DNA from 2 places in the Streptomyces sp. ATLC9 genome. Region 1 is predicted to be linked to the other one. Evidence: riboswitches for the same ligand, from Rfam matches in the RefSeq annotation. Region 1 holds a riboswitch; the other holds the start of a gene.
The links. Region 1 has a riboswitch for glycine ahead of gcvP (aminomethyl-transferring glycine dehydrogenase). Riboswitches for the same ligand answer to the same signal wherever they lie in the genome.
Positions count from the first base shown of each region.

Region 2: another riboswitch for glycine. It lies ahead of gcvT (glycine cleavage system aminomethyltransferase GcvT); the one in region 1 lies ahead of gcvP (aminomethyl-transferring glycine dehydrogenase).

Region 1 is NZ_JBXUOY010000246.1:11-6,968, forward strand. Features, by position in the region: gene AC2CJA_RS21270 (DUF5999 family protein) at 254-493, shown strand; gene gcvP (aminomethyl-transferring glycine dehydrogenase) at 436-3,342, opposite strand; glycine riboswitch at 3,523-3,620, opposite strand; gene AC2CJA_RS21280 (PRC-barrel domain-containing protein) at 3,779-4,156, shown strand; gene AC2CJA_RS21285 (DNA polymerase IV) at 4,072-5,535, opposite strand; gene AC2CJA_RS21290 (MerR family transcriptional regulator) at 5,603-6,202, opposite strand; gene AC2CJA_RS21295 (bifunctional nuclease family protein) at 6,387-6,860, opposite strand; gene ftsR (transcriptional regulator FtsR) at 6,937-6,958, opposite strand, start outside.
Region 2 is NZ_JBXUOY010000008.1:24,367-32,292, reverse strand. Features, by position in the region: gene AC2CJA_RS01960 (L-serine ammonia-lyase) at 1-1,406, opposite strand, end outside; gene glyA (serine hydroxymethyltransferase) at 1,583-2,851, opposite strand; gene gcvH (glycine cleavage system protein GcvH) at 2,925-3,302, opposite strand; gene gcvT (glycine cleavage system aminomethyltransferase GcvT) at 3,422-4,537, opposite strand; glycine riboswitch at 4,711-4,820, opposite strand; gene AC2CJA_RS01940 (AAA family ATPase) at 5,026-5,727, shown strand; gene AC2CJA_RS01935 (enhanced serine sensitivity protein SseB) at 5,832-6,611, shown strand; gene AC2CJA_RS01930 (enhanced serine sensitivity protein SseB C-terminal domain-containing protein) at 6,783-7,550, shown strand; gene AC2CJA_RS01925 (ABC transporter substrate-binding protein) at 7,814-7,926, shown strand, end outside.

The DNA.
Region 1 (6,958 bases):
CACCACTGTCGCTTCCGCCCCCTCGGATGACCAGTCATTCACGGCTCCGATATCACCCGAACGGATGGTTCCGGTCCGGGTGACCACCCTCAGGAAGGAACACGTCGCCAGAACGTGGGGGAAGCCGCGGCGAAATCCCTGCGGAATTCCGGCCGCGGGACAACACTGGGGGCATCCAACAGGAGATACGGGGGCGGTCATGAACCACGCATCCAACCGAAGCACCACCACATCGCAGCGAGAGAACTCCACCATGTGTCAGCACCAGCCACCCTGCCCCTCAGCCGACTCCGCCGACCGGGAGGCCGCCCACCTCGTGGCCCACCATCCGGAGCAGGGATGGAGCCTGCTGTGCAACGGCGTCCTGCTCTTCGAGGACACCGGCGAACTGCTGCCCGACGGGCAGGTCGTCGCACCGCACCGGCCGACCGCGGCTCAGCCGTCGTACTCGCCCATCGGGGGGCAGGAGCAGACCAGGTTGCGGTCACCGTAGGCGCCGTCGACGCGCCGCACCGGCGGCCAGTACTTGTCGGCCGCCGTGACACCGGCCGGGAACACCGCCTCCTCACGCCCGTAGGAGTGCTCCCACCCACCGGCGAGCTGCGCGGCGGTGTGGGGCGCGTTGCGCAACGGGTTGTCCTGCGCGTCCCACTCCCCCGAGGCGACCTTCTCGATCTCGGCCCGGATCGCGATCATCGCGTCGCAGAAGCGGTCCAGCTCCGCCAGGTCCTCGCTCTCGGTGGGCTCGATCATCAGCGTCCCCGCCACGGGGAAGGACATCGTCGGGGCGTGGAAACCGTAGTCGATCAGCCGCTTGGCCACGTCGTCGATGCTGACACCGGTGGCCTTGGTCAGCGGGCGGACATCGATGATGCACTCGTGCGCCACCAGGCCGCCCGGGCCGGTGTAGAGCACCGGGTAGTGCGGCTCCAGCCGCTTGGCCACGTAGTTGGCCCCGAGCACGGCCACCTGGGTGGCGCGGCGCAGCCCCTCGGCGCCCATCAGTCGCACGTACGCCCATGAGATCGGCAGGATGCCCGCCGAGCCCCAGGGCGCCGCCGAGATCGGCCCCACGCCCGTCCCGGGACCGGCGGCCGGCTGGAGCGGGTGGTTGGGCAGGTACGGCGCCAGGTGGGAGCGGACGGCCACCGGGCCCACGCCCGGGCCGCCGCCGCCGTGCGGGATGCAGAAGGTCTTGTGCAGGTTCAGGTGGGAGACGTCCGCGCCGAACTTCCCCGGCTTGGCCAGGCCCACCAGCGCGTTGAGGTTGGCCCCGTCCACGTAGACCTGACCGCCCGCCTCGTGCACGGCCGCACAGATGTCGGTGATGTGCTCCTCGAACACACCATGGGTGGAGGGGTAGGTGACCATCAGCACCGCCAGTTCCTCGCGGTGTCTGTCGATCTTGGCCCGCAGGTCCTCGACGTCCACGTCGCCGTTCTCGCCGGTCCCCACGACGACGACCTTCATCCCGGCCATCACGGCGCTGGCGGCGTTGGTCCCGTGCGCGGAGGAGGGGATCAGGCAGACGGTACGGCCGGCCTGGCCGTTCGCCCGGTGGTACGCCCGTACCGCCAGCAGGCCCGCCAGCTCGCCCTGGGAACCGGCGTTGGGCTGGATGGAGACCTTGTCGTAGCCGGTGACCTCGGCCAGCCGCTCCTCCAGCTCGCGGATCAGCGTCAGGTAGCCCTCGGCCTGCTCTGCGGGCGCGAAGGGGTGCAGTGCGCCGAACTCCGGCCAGGTGACCGGCTCCATCTCGGTAGTGGCGTTGAGCTTCATCGTGCACGAGCCCAGCGGGATCATGCCGCGGTCCAGCGCGTAGTCCCGGTCGGCCAGCCGGCGCAGGTAGCGCAGCATCGACGTCTCGGAACGGTGCCGGTGGAAGACCGGGTGGGTCAGGTACTCGTCGGTACGCAGCAGGGAGGCGGGCAGCACCTGGCCGGCGGCCTCGTCCAGCGCCTCGGCGTCCCCGGTCCCGGACTCCACGCCGAAGGCGCCCCACACGGCGGCGAGCTGCGCGCGTCCGGTGGTCTCGTCGCAGGCGACGCCGACGTGGTCGGCATCGGTCAGTCGCAGGTTGACCCCGGCCTCACGGGCGGCGGCGACGACCTCGGCGGCCCGGCCCGGCACCCGTGCGGTGACGGTGTCGAAGAACGTGTCGTGGACGACCTCGACACCGCCCTCGCGCAGCCCCTGGGCGAGGGCGGCGGCGTAGCGGTGGGTGCGGCGGGCGATGGCGGCCAGCCCGTCGGGGCCGTGGTGGACGGCGTACATCCCCGCCATCACGGCGAGCAGCACCTGGGCGGTGCAGATGTTGCTGGTGGCCTTCTCCCGGCGGATGTGCTGCTCCCGGGTCTGCAGGGCCAGGCGGTAGGCCCTGGCCCCGTCGGCGTCCACCGAGACGCCCACCAGCCGGCCGGGCAGGCTGCGCGCGAACTTCTCCCGCACCGCCATGAACCCGGCGTGCGGCCCGCCGAAGCCCATCGGCACGCCGAAGCGCTGGCTGGAGCCCACCGCGATGTCGGCGCCCAGCTCGCCGGGAGAGGTCAGCAGGGTCAGGGCGAGCAGGTCGGCGGCGACGGTGACGACCGCCCCCAGCCCGTGCGCCTCCTCGATCACACCACGCGGATCGCGTACGGCGCCGGAGGCCCCCGGATACTGCAGCAGCACACCGAAGACGCCGCGTTCGGCGGCCTCGGCTGGGATGCCGTCGGAGAGGTCGGCGACGACGACCTCCACTCCGGTGGGCTCGGCGCGGGTCTCGAGCACGGCGATGGTCTGCGGCAGGCAGTCGGCGTCGACCAGGAAGACTCCCTGCCTGACCTTGCCGACACGCCGGGACAGCGCCATGGCCTCGGCCGCCGCTGTGCCCTCGTCCAGCAGCGAGGCCCCGGAGGTCGGCAGCCCGGTCAGGTCGGCGACCACGGTCTGGAAGTTCAGCAGCGCCTCCAGGCGCCCTTGCGAGATCTCCGGCTGGTACGGGGTGTAGGCCGTGTACCAGGCGGGGTTCTCCATGACGTTGCGCAGGATGACCGGCGGGGTGAAGGTGCCGTGGTAGCCCAGGCCGATCATGGAGTCCAGCACCTGGTTGCGTCCCGCCAGGGAGCGCAGTTCCGCCAGGACCTCCGCCTCGCTGCGGGCCGCGGGCAGGGCCAGCGCCTCGGTGCTCCTGATCACCTCGGGTACGGCGGCGGCCGCCAGCTCGTCCAGCGATCCGTAGCCGACCTGGGCGAGCATCTTGGCCTGCTCACCGGCGTCGGGGCCGATGTGGCGCTCCTCGAAGGGAGTGCCCCGCTCCAGCTCCGCGAGGGAGGTGGCGGGAGGAGTTCGGTCTGCTGTCATCTGGAGGCCTCCTGGTCTGCGCGACCTGCGAGGGGCACCGCGGCGCGGGTGCCCCGACGGCCTCCCCCTCTGTCATCGCGACCTGAGAGCTTCACCGGTCCGCGCGCGGCCCGGTTTTCACCGTCGGTGAGGGGGGCTGCGGCGTCGTCCGTCGTGGCCCGCCCTGCTTTCCAGAGTGACCTCACCCGCGCGGTACGTGAGCCTGAGAGATTCCGGGGAGGATTTGCTCCTTCGGCGCCTCCGGTGCTTTCACCGGAGGACTCTCCCGCTCGGGGTCAACAGCCACTTCAGAGCCTACCAGCGCCCGGTGGCGCCGGCCTTGCCTCGGGCGCCACGCCCTGCACGAGTGGCCGATGCGCCGAATGTGCCGTTTCGTTGTTTGTGGCGACTGTTCGCGAGCAGGCGCCTCTTCGTGCGAGGAGTTGGAGGGACCACCGTGCAGACCGACATCGACCCGCGGAATCTGATAGGCCTCAAAGCGTTCGACCGCGCCGGACAGAAGATAGGGACCGTGGACGAGGTGTACCTCGACGATGCCACCGGCGTCCCGGAGTGGGCGGCGGTGCGCACCGGGCTCTTCAGCCGAGACGCCTTCGTCCCGCTGGGGCCCAGCGAGGTGGTGGACGGGGAGCTGAGGGTGCCGTTCGAGCGCTCCCTGGTGAAGGAGGCTCCCGACTTCGGCGTGGGCCGCCATCTCTCCCCCGAGCAGGAACTTCGGCTCTACCGCCACTACGGGCTGGGCGTGCCCGGTGCCGGCCCGCCCGCCTCCGACGAGGACATGTCGTTCGGGCGGGTCGCGGGCTCCGAGTCCTGACCGTCCCACGGCGAAAGCGGCTCGGAGGGCTCCAGCTCCGGATCGTCCACCACGAAGGTGCGCACCCGTCCCGGCGGCGACCCGGGCCGCTCGAACCGCACCGTGACCCGCCCCAGACCGCTGCCCTGCACCCAGCCCGGTCCGTACCGCGCGTGCCGTACGTCCAGACCGGGCAGCCAGTGCCGGACTGCCCCCGCTTCCGCTCCCCTCCCGCCCCGCCCGGGCCCGTCCGCCGTCATGGGCGGATCAGGGCTCGGCGGCCGGACCGTGCCGGAGAAGCCGGCGGCCCGGGCGCCGGCCTGGGCGAACAGATCTTCTTGGGTGAAGTCGGCCAGTCCGCTCACCCCGACCCCCAGCAGCCGCACCCCGGCGGTGGTGTCCACGCCCTCGACGAGCCGGGCGGCGGCCTCCCTCACCACCGCCGGGTCGTCGGTCGGGCCGCGTAGCGTCTCCGAACGGGTGAGCGTGGAGAAGTCGTAGCTGCGGACCTTGACCACCACCGTGCGTCCGGAGCGCCCCGCCGCCCGCAGTCGCGCCACGCAGCGGTCGGCGAGCCGCGCGACCTCGGCCCGGATCCTCGCACGGTCGGTGAGGTCGGTGTCGAAGGTGTCCTCGACCGAGACCGACTTGGCGTCGCGTTCGGCGACCACCGGCCGATCGTCGACCCCCTGCGCCATCGCGTACAGCGCTCCACCGTGCGCCCGGCCCAGCAGCCGCACCAGCTCCGCCTCCCCCGCCTCGGCGGTCTCGCCGACGGTGGCTATCCCCGCCCGGCGCAGGGTCTGGGCGGTGGCGGGCCCGACCCCGGGCAGCGTACGCACCGGCATCGGCGCCAGCAGCGCCCGCTCGGTGCCCGGCGGGATCACCAGCAGCCCGTCGGGCTTGGCCTGCTCCGAGGCGATCTTGGCGAGCATCTTGGACCCGGCCAGCCCCACCGAGCCGCTGAGCCCGGTGGCGGCACGGATGTCCCGGCGCAGCCGCTCACCGACCCCGCGGGCGGTGTCGGCCGACCACCGCCCCGTCTCCCCTTCCGCACCGCCGGCCTGGAGATCCACGAACGCCTCGTCCAGGCTGAGCGGCTCCACCAGCGGCGACAGCTCTCGCAACAGCCTCATCACCACCTCGCTGACCCGGCGGTAGAGCCCGAAGCGGGGAGTGAGGTATGCGGCGTTCGGGCACAGCCGACGGGCCTGAGCCATCGGCATCGCCGAGTGCACACCGAAGACCCGGGCCTCGTAGGAGGCGGTGGCGACCACCCCGCGCGGCCCGAGACCACCGACGATCACCGGCTTTCCGCGCAGACTGGGTTTGGCCGCCTGCTCCACGGCGGCGTAGAAGGCGTCCATGTCCAGATGCAGGACCGTCGGTGTCCCTCTCACACCCGTGATGCTGCCCTACGCCACTGACAGGGGCGACGGCGGACCGGCCCCCGTGTGCCGCCCCTGGTCAGCCCGCCCGGTTGCGGCGGCGCGCCAGCTCGTCGGCCGGGTTGTCCCCGGCGATCGTCTCCCCGGTGTCGACCCGCTCGGCATGCAGCTGGGACAGGGCGGCCTCGACATCCCGCCACACCACGCCGACCGCGATCCCGAAGACCCCCTGGCCGCCCTGGAGGAGATCGACGACCTCGTCGGGCGAGGAACACTCGTAGACCGTCGCGCCGTCGCTCATGAGCGTCTTCCGCTCCAGGTCCTCGCCCCCTCGCGAGCGCAGGTGCCTCACGGCCGCGCGGATGTTCTGCAGCGACACCCCGGCGTCCAGAAGCCGCTTGACGATCTTCAGTACGACAATGTCGCGGAAACTGTAGAGCCGCTGGGTGCCCGAGCCGTACGCCGGGCGGACGCCGGGCTCCACCAGGCCGGTGCGGGCCCAGTAGTCCAGCTGCCGGTAGGTGATGCCCGCGGCCGCGCACGCGGTCGGGCCCCGGTAGCCGATCTGCTCCACCGCGGCGCCCTGCGTGGTGGGGGTGGAGCGGGCCGGAGGCCGTATGGAGGATCCGCGCAACGGATACGGATCGCCCGCCGCCCTGCTGTCGCCGGTGCTTCCCACGCCGACCCTCCGTCCTTCACGTCCCGCGGATACGCCCGGGACCTGCCCAATCGACGGTAGGCAGTCGCTCGGGGTGCGTCAACGATCGCCACACTCGGCACGCCGAGTGATAATCACCCAAGGGGTGGTTTCGCGTGTCCCCGTCGCGGGAATGGGTGCCGGAATGGCCCGGTGCCGGCGGCGCTCACTGGTTGCTGGTGCCGAAGTCCTCCGGGGAGATCTGGTCGAGGAACTCGCGGAACTTCTCCACCTCGTCCTCCTGCTCGTCCGGGATGGCGATCCCGGCATCGTCCAGCACACCGTCGCTGCCGTAGATCGGTGTCCCGGTGCGCAGGGCCAGCGCTATGGCGTCGGACGGGCGTGCGCTCACCTCCACACCGCTGGCGAAGACCAGCTCTGCGTAGAAGACGCCCTCTCTGAGGTCGGTGATCCGCACAGCGGTGAGTTCCTGGCCGACCGCTTCCAGAACGTCCTTGAACAGGTCATGGGTCAGCGGGCGGGCGGGCGTCATACCCTGCTGGGCGAAGGCGATCGCTGTCGCCTCCCCCGGACCGATCCAGATGGGAAGGTACCGGTCGCCTCCCACCTCTCGCAGGAGAACGATCGGCTGGTTGGAGGGCATTTCGACCCGGACACCCACAACGTCGAGCTCGTTCACACAGCAACCCTAGGACGTGCGCGCCCCCTTTGGGTAGTCGGGCGCCCCGTGACCCGGCCCGTCAGTCGGTGCGGTGTCAGCGTGGCCGCGCCTTCAGC
Region 2 (7,926 bases), on a different contig from region 1:
AGCCCGCCGCGGGCGGTCTCCTTGTACTTGACCTTCATGTCCGCACCCGTCTCCTTCATCGTCTTGATGGCCTTGTCCAGGGAGACGTGGTGGCGGCCGTCGCCGCGCAGGGACATCCGGGCCGCGGTGACCGCCTTGACCGCGGCCATGCCGTTGCGCTCGATGCACGGAATCTGGACCAGGCCGCCCACCGGGTCGCAGGTCAGGCCCAGGTTGTGCTCGATGCCGATCTCGGCGGCGTTCTCGACCTGTTCGGGGGAGCCGCCCAGGACCTCGGCGAGGCCGCCGGCGGCCATGGAGCAGGCCGAGCCCACCTCTCCCTGGCAGCCGACCTCGGCGCCGGAGATGGAGGCGTTCTCCTTGAACAGCAGGCCGACGGCGCCCGCGGTCAGCAGGAAGCGCACGACCGTGTCGTCGTCCGCACCGGGCACGAACTCCATCGCGTAGTGCAGTACGGCCGGGATGATGCCCGCCGCGCCGTTGGTGGGCGCGGTGACGACGCGCCCGCCGGCGGCGTTCTCCTCGTTGACCGCCATCGCGTAGAGCGTCAGCCACTCCATGGCGTGCGCGGCGGCGTCCCCCTCGGCGCGCAGCCGCCGCGCCGAGGCGGCCGCGCGGCGGCGCACCTTCAGACCGCCGGGCAGGATGCCCTCCCGCGACAGGCCGCGGGCCACGCACTCGCGCATCACCCGCCAGATCTCCAGCAGCCCCGCGCGGATCTCCTCCTCACCGCGCCAGGCCCGCTCGTTCTCCAGCATCAGCGCCGAGACGGACAGGCCGGTCTCGCGGGTGGCGCGCAGCAGTTCGTCACCGGTGCGGAAGGGGTACTTCAGCACCGTGTCGTCGAGTTTGATGCGGCCGGCTCCGGCCGCCTCCTCGTCCACCACGAAGCCGCCGCCCACCGAGTAGTAGGTCTTCTCCAGCAGCGGCGTGCCGTCGGCGCCGTACGCGGCCAGGGTCATGCCGTTGGCGTGGTACGGCAGCGAGCGGCGGCGGTGCAGCACCAGATCGCGGTCGACGTCGAAGACGACCTCGTGGCCGCCGCCCCCGCCGTCTTCGGATCCGTTCCCGGAGCCGCTCTCATCGCCGCCCTCCCCGCCGGCAGTGAGCAGCCCCAGCCGGCCCGAGTGCCGCACCCGCTCGACCTCCGCCTCCGCGGCCTCGACGTCGACGGTGCGCGGCGAGTGGCCCGCCAGGCCGAGCAGCACCGCCTTGGGCGTACCGTGGCCGTGGCCGGTGGCGCCCAGCGAGCCGAACAGCTCGGCCCGCAGCGAGACGGTGCGGTCCAGTACGCCCTCCTTCCGCAGCCGGCGTGCGAACATCCCGGCCGCCCGCATCGGGCCGACGGTGTGGGAGCTGGAGGGGCCGATGCCGATGGAGAAGAGGTCGAAGACGGAGATGGCCACGGTGGCGGACTCCCTTGTCTGCTCGTGGTTCGCGGCCCGCCGGGTGCGGCGGGCGTGGGGTCCCGCGGGTGTGCGGGGCGGGGAAGCGTCGTCGGGCGGGAAACGGTGCCGGACGGTGTCGGCGGGCCGGGCGCGCCGCCGGTGGAGGCGGCGCACCCGGGTGCCGTGCCGGGGCCTTACAGGCCCGGGTACAGCGGGTGCCTGTCGGCCAGCGCCGAGACGCGGCCGGCCAGTTCCTTGGCCTCCGCCTCGTGGAACGAGGGCTTCAGGGCCTCGGCGACGACGTCCGCGACCTCGCGGAAGTCGTCGGCCGTGAAGCCGCGCGTGGCCAGCGCCGGGGTGCCGATGCGCAGGCCCGAGGTGACCATCGGCGGACGCGGGTCGTTCGGGACGGCGTTGCGGTTGACGGTGATGCCGATGGAGTGCAGGCGGTCCTCGGCCTGCCGGCCGTCCAGCTCGCTGTCGCGCAGGTCGACCAGGACCAGGTGGACGTCGGTGCCGCCCGACAGCACGGCGACGCCCGCCTCGGCCGCGTCCGGCCGCGTCAGCCGCTCGGCCAGCAGCTTCGCGCCCTCCAGGGTGCGGCGCTGGCGGTCCTTGAACTCCTCCGTCGCCGCGATCTTGAAGGAGACGGCCTTCGCCGCGATGACGTGCTCCAGCGGGCCGCCCTGCTGGCCGGGGAAGACCGCGGAGTTGATCTTCTTGGCGTGCTCCTGCTTCGACAGGATCACCCCGCCGCGCGGACCGCCCAGCGTCTTGTGGGTCGTGGTGGTGACCACGTCCGCGTACGGCACCGGGTTGGGGTGGAGACCCGCGGCCACCAGGCCGGCGAAGTGCGCCATGTCCACCATCAGCAGCGCGCCCACCTCATCGGCGATGCGGCGGAAGGCGGCGAAGTCGAGCTGCCTGGGGTACGCCGACCAGCCGGCGATGATCAGCCTGGGGCGGCGCTCCCGCGCCAGCCGCTCGACCTCCTCCATGTCGACCAGGCCGGTTTCGGCGTCGACGTGGTAGGCGGCCACGTCGTACAGTTTGCCGGAGAAGTTGATCTTCATGCCGTGGGTCAGATGGCCGCCGTGCGCCAGGTCCAGGCCCAGGATGGTGTCGCCCGGCTGCAGCAGGGCGAACATCGCCGCGGCGTTGGCCGAGGCGCCCGAGTGCGGCTGGACGTTGGCGGCCTCGGCGCCGAAGAGGGCCTTCACCCGTTCGCGGGCGATGTCCTCGATCACGTCGACGTGCTCGCAGCCGCCGTAGTAGCGGCGGCCGGGGTAGCCCTCGGCGTACTTGTTGGTGAGGACCGAGCCCTGGGCCTGGAGGGCCGCGACCGGGGCGAAGTTCTCCGAGGCGATCATCTCCAGGGTGGTCTGCTGACGGCGCAGCTCGGCGTCGACGGCTGCGGCGACGTCGGGATCGACCTCGTGCAGGGAACTGTTCAGAAGCGACATCCGGGTCTTTCCGATCGTGGTGGGCTGGCGGCGGAGGGCGGATCCGGGGCGGAGGAGGCGGGCGGGCCGCCGCTCACTCGCCGGTGAAGGCGGCGTACTCGTCGGCGGACAGCAGGTCCTCCGGCTCGTCCGTCACCCGGACCTTGAACAGCCAACCGCCCTCGTAGGGGGCGGAGTTCACCAGCGCCGGGTCGTCCACCACGTCCTGGTTGACCTCGGTGACCTCACCGGTGACCGGCGCGTACAGGTCGCTGACCGACTTGGTCGACTCCAGCTCGCCGCAGGTCTCACCCGCGGTCACCGTGTCGCCGGCCTCCGGGAGCTGCACGAAGACGACGTCGCCGAGGGCGTTCGCCGCGTGCTCGGTGATGCCGATCGTCGAGACGCCGTCCTCGGCGGCCGACAGCCACTCGTGTTCCTTGCTGTAGCGCAGTTGCTGGGGGTTGCTCATGGCGTGATTCTCCTGATCAGGGGTGTGGTGTGAGAAACGGGTCTTGCCAGGTGGGACGGGAACCCGGGCGGGTGGTGCGGGAAGGGGCGGTCGGGCGGGCGGTACGGCGGCCCGAGCCGTCAGCGCTCGCGCCGGTAGAACGGCAGCGCGACGACCTCGTAGGGCTCATGCGTACCGCGGATGTCCACCGCCACACCCTCGGTGCCCGGGGCGGCGTGGGCGGCGTCCACGTACGCCATGGCGATCGGCCTGCCCAGTGTGGGGGAGGGGGCGCCGGAGGTGACCTCGCCGATCACCGAGCCGTCCGCGCCGACCACCGCGTACCCGGCGCGCGGCACCCGGCGGCCGGCGGCGACCAGGCCGACCAGCTTGCGCGGCGGGTTCTCGGCGGCGGCCTCCAGGGCGGCGCGGCCGGTGAAGTCGCCGGGCTTGTCGAACTTCACCACGCGGCCGAGCCCGGCGTCGAAGGGGGTGGTGGAACGGGTCAGCTCGTTGCCGTACAGCGGCATGCCCGCCTCCAGCCGCAGCGTGTCGCGGCAGGACAGCCCGCACGGCACCAGGCCCGCGTCCGCGCCGGCCTCGGTCAGCGCCCGCCACAGCGTCTCGGCGTCGCCGGGCGCGACGAACAGCTCGAAGCCGTCCTCGCCGGTGTAGCCGGTGCGGGCGATCAGCGCCTCCACGCCCGCCACCGTGCCGGGCAGCCCGGCGTAGTACTTCAGGCCGCCGAGATCGGCGTCGGTGACCTTCGCCAGGACGGTGGGCGCCTGCGGTCCCTGGACGGCCAGGAGGGCGTAGGCGTCGCGGTCGTCGCGCACGGCCGCGCCGGTGAGGCCGGAGGCGTCGAGCCGCTCGGTGAGGGCGTCCAGCACCACCTGGGCGTTGGAGGCGTTGGCGACGACCAGGTACTCCTCGGCGCCCAGCCGGTAGACGATCAGGTCGTCGAGGATGCCGCCGGACTCGTCGCAGATCATGGTGTAGCGCGCCCGGCCCACGGCGACGGCGGACAGATGGCCGGCCAGGGCGCGGTCCAGCAGCTCGCCGGCCTGCGGACCGGTGACGGCGATCTCACCCATGTGGCTCAGGTCGAACAGGCCGGCGCGGGTACGCACGGCGTTGTGCTCGTCGCGCTCGCTGCCGTAGCGCAGCGGCATGTCCCAGCCGGCGAAGTCGGTCATGGTCGCGCCCAGGGCGCGGTGCACGGCGTCGAGGGCGGTACGGCGGGGGGAATCACTCATGGTGGGCAGGCTCCCGGGCGAGGTGGCGATGGCGTGCGAGGACGGTGGGAAGGACACGTCCTCCCCATCTGTCATCGGAACCTGAGAGGTTCGCCGAGAGTCGCCCGGGCGGGCCACGGCTTGCACCTTGGGTGGGGCGGCTCCCCTCGGAGCCGCCCGCTTTTCAGATCTGCCTCGTCCACACGGTATCGGGGCCTGAGAGATTCAAGGGAGGACTTGCTCCTTCGGCGCCCCGGAAACCGTCGTGACCAGCGTTTTCCGGGAACTCTCCCGTGCGGACTCGATCGGCCGGTATGCAGTTGACACGCTCATCATCGCACGCCCGGCGCGCACCACCCCCGGGCGGGCGCGAAGCCGCGCCGCCGGGCCCGCGACGAGAGGGGTGACGGGACGGGCACGGCACCGTGACACACCTGGTGAGCGGCCGTCTTGTTCACCGTCCCCCTTCTTGACACGCTCGGGGTGACGCCGCGAGCACGTGGCGCGAAATGGGGAGGGCGTATCCGGTGAGCAGCCTGGAGAGTGCTTGTACGGCACAGGGTGGAGCGCCGCCCCGGCGCAGGAGCGCGCCGCGGAAGGCAGTGCCCGCGGCGGTGCCGGCCGCCGAGCCGGGGAGCGCGGGCGGACGCGATCTGCGCGGCACGGCGCAGGTGCGGGTCCTGCGCTTCCCCGCCGGGGACCGGGTGGTCGTCTCCGGGCTGCCGGGCAGCGGCAAGTCCACCCTGATCCGCCGCGTGGTCGCCGACGGCGCGGCGGTGCGGATCGACTCCCAGGACATGCGGGAGCGCTGGGAGCGGCGGATGCCCGCCCGGCTGCCGTACGCCGTCTACCGCCCCCTGGTGAGGATCGCGCACTACCTCGCGCTGCGGCGGGCCCTGGCCTCGGACGCCGGCGTGGTGGTGCACGACTGCGGAGCCCAGGGCTGGGTGCGCCGCTGGCTGGCCCGGGACGCGCGGCGGCGCGGGCGGGCCGTGCACCTGCTGCTGCTGGACGTACCGCCCCGGGTGGCGCTGGCCGGCCAGGCGGCACGGGGGCGGGGGGTCTCGGCGTACGCCTTCGCCCGGCACCGGCGGGCGGTGCGCCGTCTGGTGGCGGACGCGGAGGCCGGGCGGCTGCACCCGGGCTGCGTCGCGTCGGTGCTGCTGGACCGGACGGCGGCAGGGGCGCTGAGCGCGGTGGAGTTCGAGTGACCCCCGCGGCCCCGCGGCCCCCGCGTCCCACGGCATCCGCACCCCGTGGAGGCGGGCGCGGCCGGCGGGCGGACGCACCCGCCCGGCGCCGATAAGGTTTTCCCATGACCATCCCGCAGCAGTACGGACCGGGGCACGGCGGCGACTGGCCCGGCAACGAGCTGGAGGAGACCCTCGCCGCCTCCCTCGGCGCCCCCGGAGCGGGCGCCCGGCTGCTGGAGGTGCTCGGGCGCAGCAGTCTGTGGGTGCCGCTGCCCGAGGGCGGCGGGCCGGCCAGCCCCAGTCTGGACCTGCCCACGATCCAGCTCGACGGGGCGCCCTACGTCCCCGTCTTCAGCTCCGAGCGGCAGTTCCGGCAGTGCGCCGGCTCGCACCTGCCCTTCGCCGTCGCGCCCGCGCGGGAGTTCGCCCGCGGCCTGCCGCCGCAGGTGGGCATCGCGGTCAACCCCGGTGGCGCCGTCGGTGTCCCCCTGCCCCCGGACGCCGTGGCCCAACTGTGCCGGGAGGGCGGGGCCGAGGGGATTCCGGGAATGGCGAGCGGCGCCCGGGTCCGGCTCTTCGAGCCCGACTGGCAGGAGGAGCCGGTGGACTTCCTGGCCGCCGCGGCCGGTGAGTTCGCGGTGCTGGCGCAGGTCCGCACCGCGCGCCGCGGCCTGGCCAGCGCCGAGGGCGACCCGCCCGCGCTGTTCGTCGGAGTGGAGCTCGACCTGCTGGACCCGCAGGCCCGTGCGGCGGCGCACGACGCGCTCGGCCGCGCGCTGGGCCGGGAGCCGGTGCGCTGGCCGGTGCAGATGGTGCTGCTGGACGCGGCCCAGGATCCGGTCGTGGACTGGATGCGCCAGTGCGTGCGGCCCTTCTACACCCGCCAGGACCGGCCGTACTGACGTCCGGGCCGCCCGGCCTCCCGTGCGGCCCTGCCCCGGGGCCCGCGCCCGGAGCGGGGCGAGTGGTCCGGACCCTGTCGGGCACGGACCGTAAGCTGGTTGGATGTCGGGACGGGACGGGACGCACGCGCGGCCCGGTGAGCGAGGACGACGCGAGAAGGGGCGGCCCACGTGAGCGCGGGTGGAAGCGTTGAGCAACTGCTGCGGCAGGTGGCGCCCGGGCGGTACGACACCTATGAAGCGCTGCTGCACGCCCTCGCCTCCGGTCAGGTGTGGATGCTGCTCTGGCACGGCCAGGCCGGCTCCCCCGACGCCCAGTACGGGAACATGGAGGTCGCCGGGCACGGCTACGCGCCCTGTGTGACCTCCGGGCACGAGCTGGCCTCCTCCGGCTGGAGCAGGGCCCACGAGGTGGTCGGCGGACGCGACGTCGCCGCCGCCCTCTTCCCCGACCGCTGGGGACTGTGGCTCAACCCGCACGCGCCCGGAGGCGGCGTCGGCATCCCCTGGCTGGACCTGCGCCGGATCGCCGGCGGACTGGAGAGGCTGCCCGCCGGGCCGCTGCGCATCGGCGAACCGACCGTGGACGTACCGAACTTCTACGCCCAACTGGTGCACAACGCCCACCGCACGCCCGCGGTGCGCACCCTGCGCCGGGCCTGGGTGCAGCCCGCTCTGGGCGCCCCGCGCCTGGTGATCGGGCTCGATCTGTACGACTTCGCGCCGCAGGCGGTGGAGTCGGTACGGGCGATGATGCGGCAGTCGGTGGCCTCGGTGCCGGAGGGACTGGCGGTCTCCACGGTGTCGATGTCGGACGAGTACGACCCGGTCGCCATGTGGCTGCGGGCCAACTCCCGGCCGTTCTTCGACCGCGACGCCCACGCCGCCGTCCCCGCGGCGGCCCCCGGACACGGCTACGGCTACCCCCGCCCCCGCTGACGCGACCTCACCGCCCGGCCCCATCCGCCCGCCCGGCCCGGGGCGGCGCGTCGGTGCGCCCGGGGCTCCCCGGCGCCGGCCCCCAGTCCACCGGAGATCGGTGGTTTCATCCGGTATCAATGCTTTGACCTGCGCCGCCGCCGTTCCGGGCACCAGGGTCTCAGGTCTATATCACCGACATGCGGACAGTTCACACCGATGGTTGGGCGCAGTACTGTTCGGGCGACCAGCAGTCAAACCGTCACCGACCCCTGAGGTGGAACATGCGAATAACCGGTTCCAGGGTCGTCCAGACGATCGCGGCGACCCTCGCGGTTGGTGTGATCGCCACTGGATGTGCCAGTGAACGAGGCGAGGAGAACGAGGGCAAGGGTGG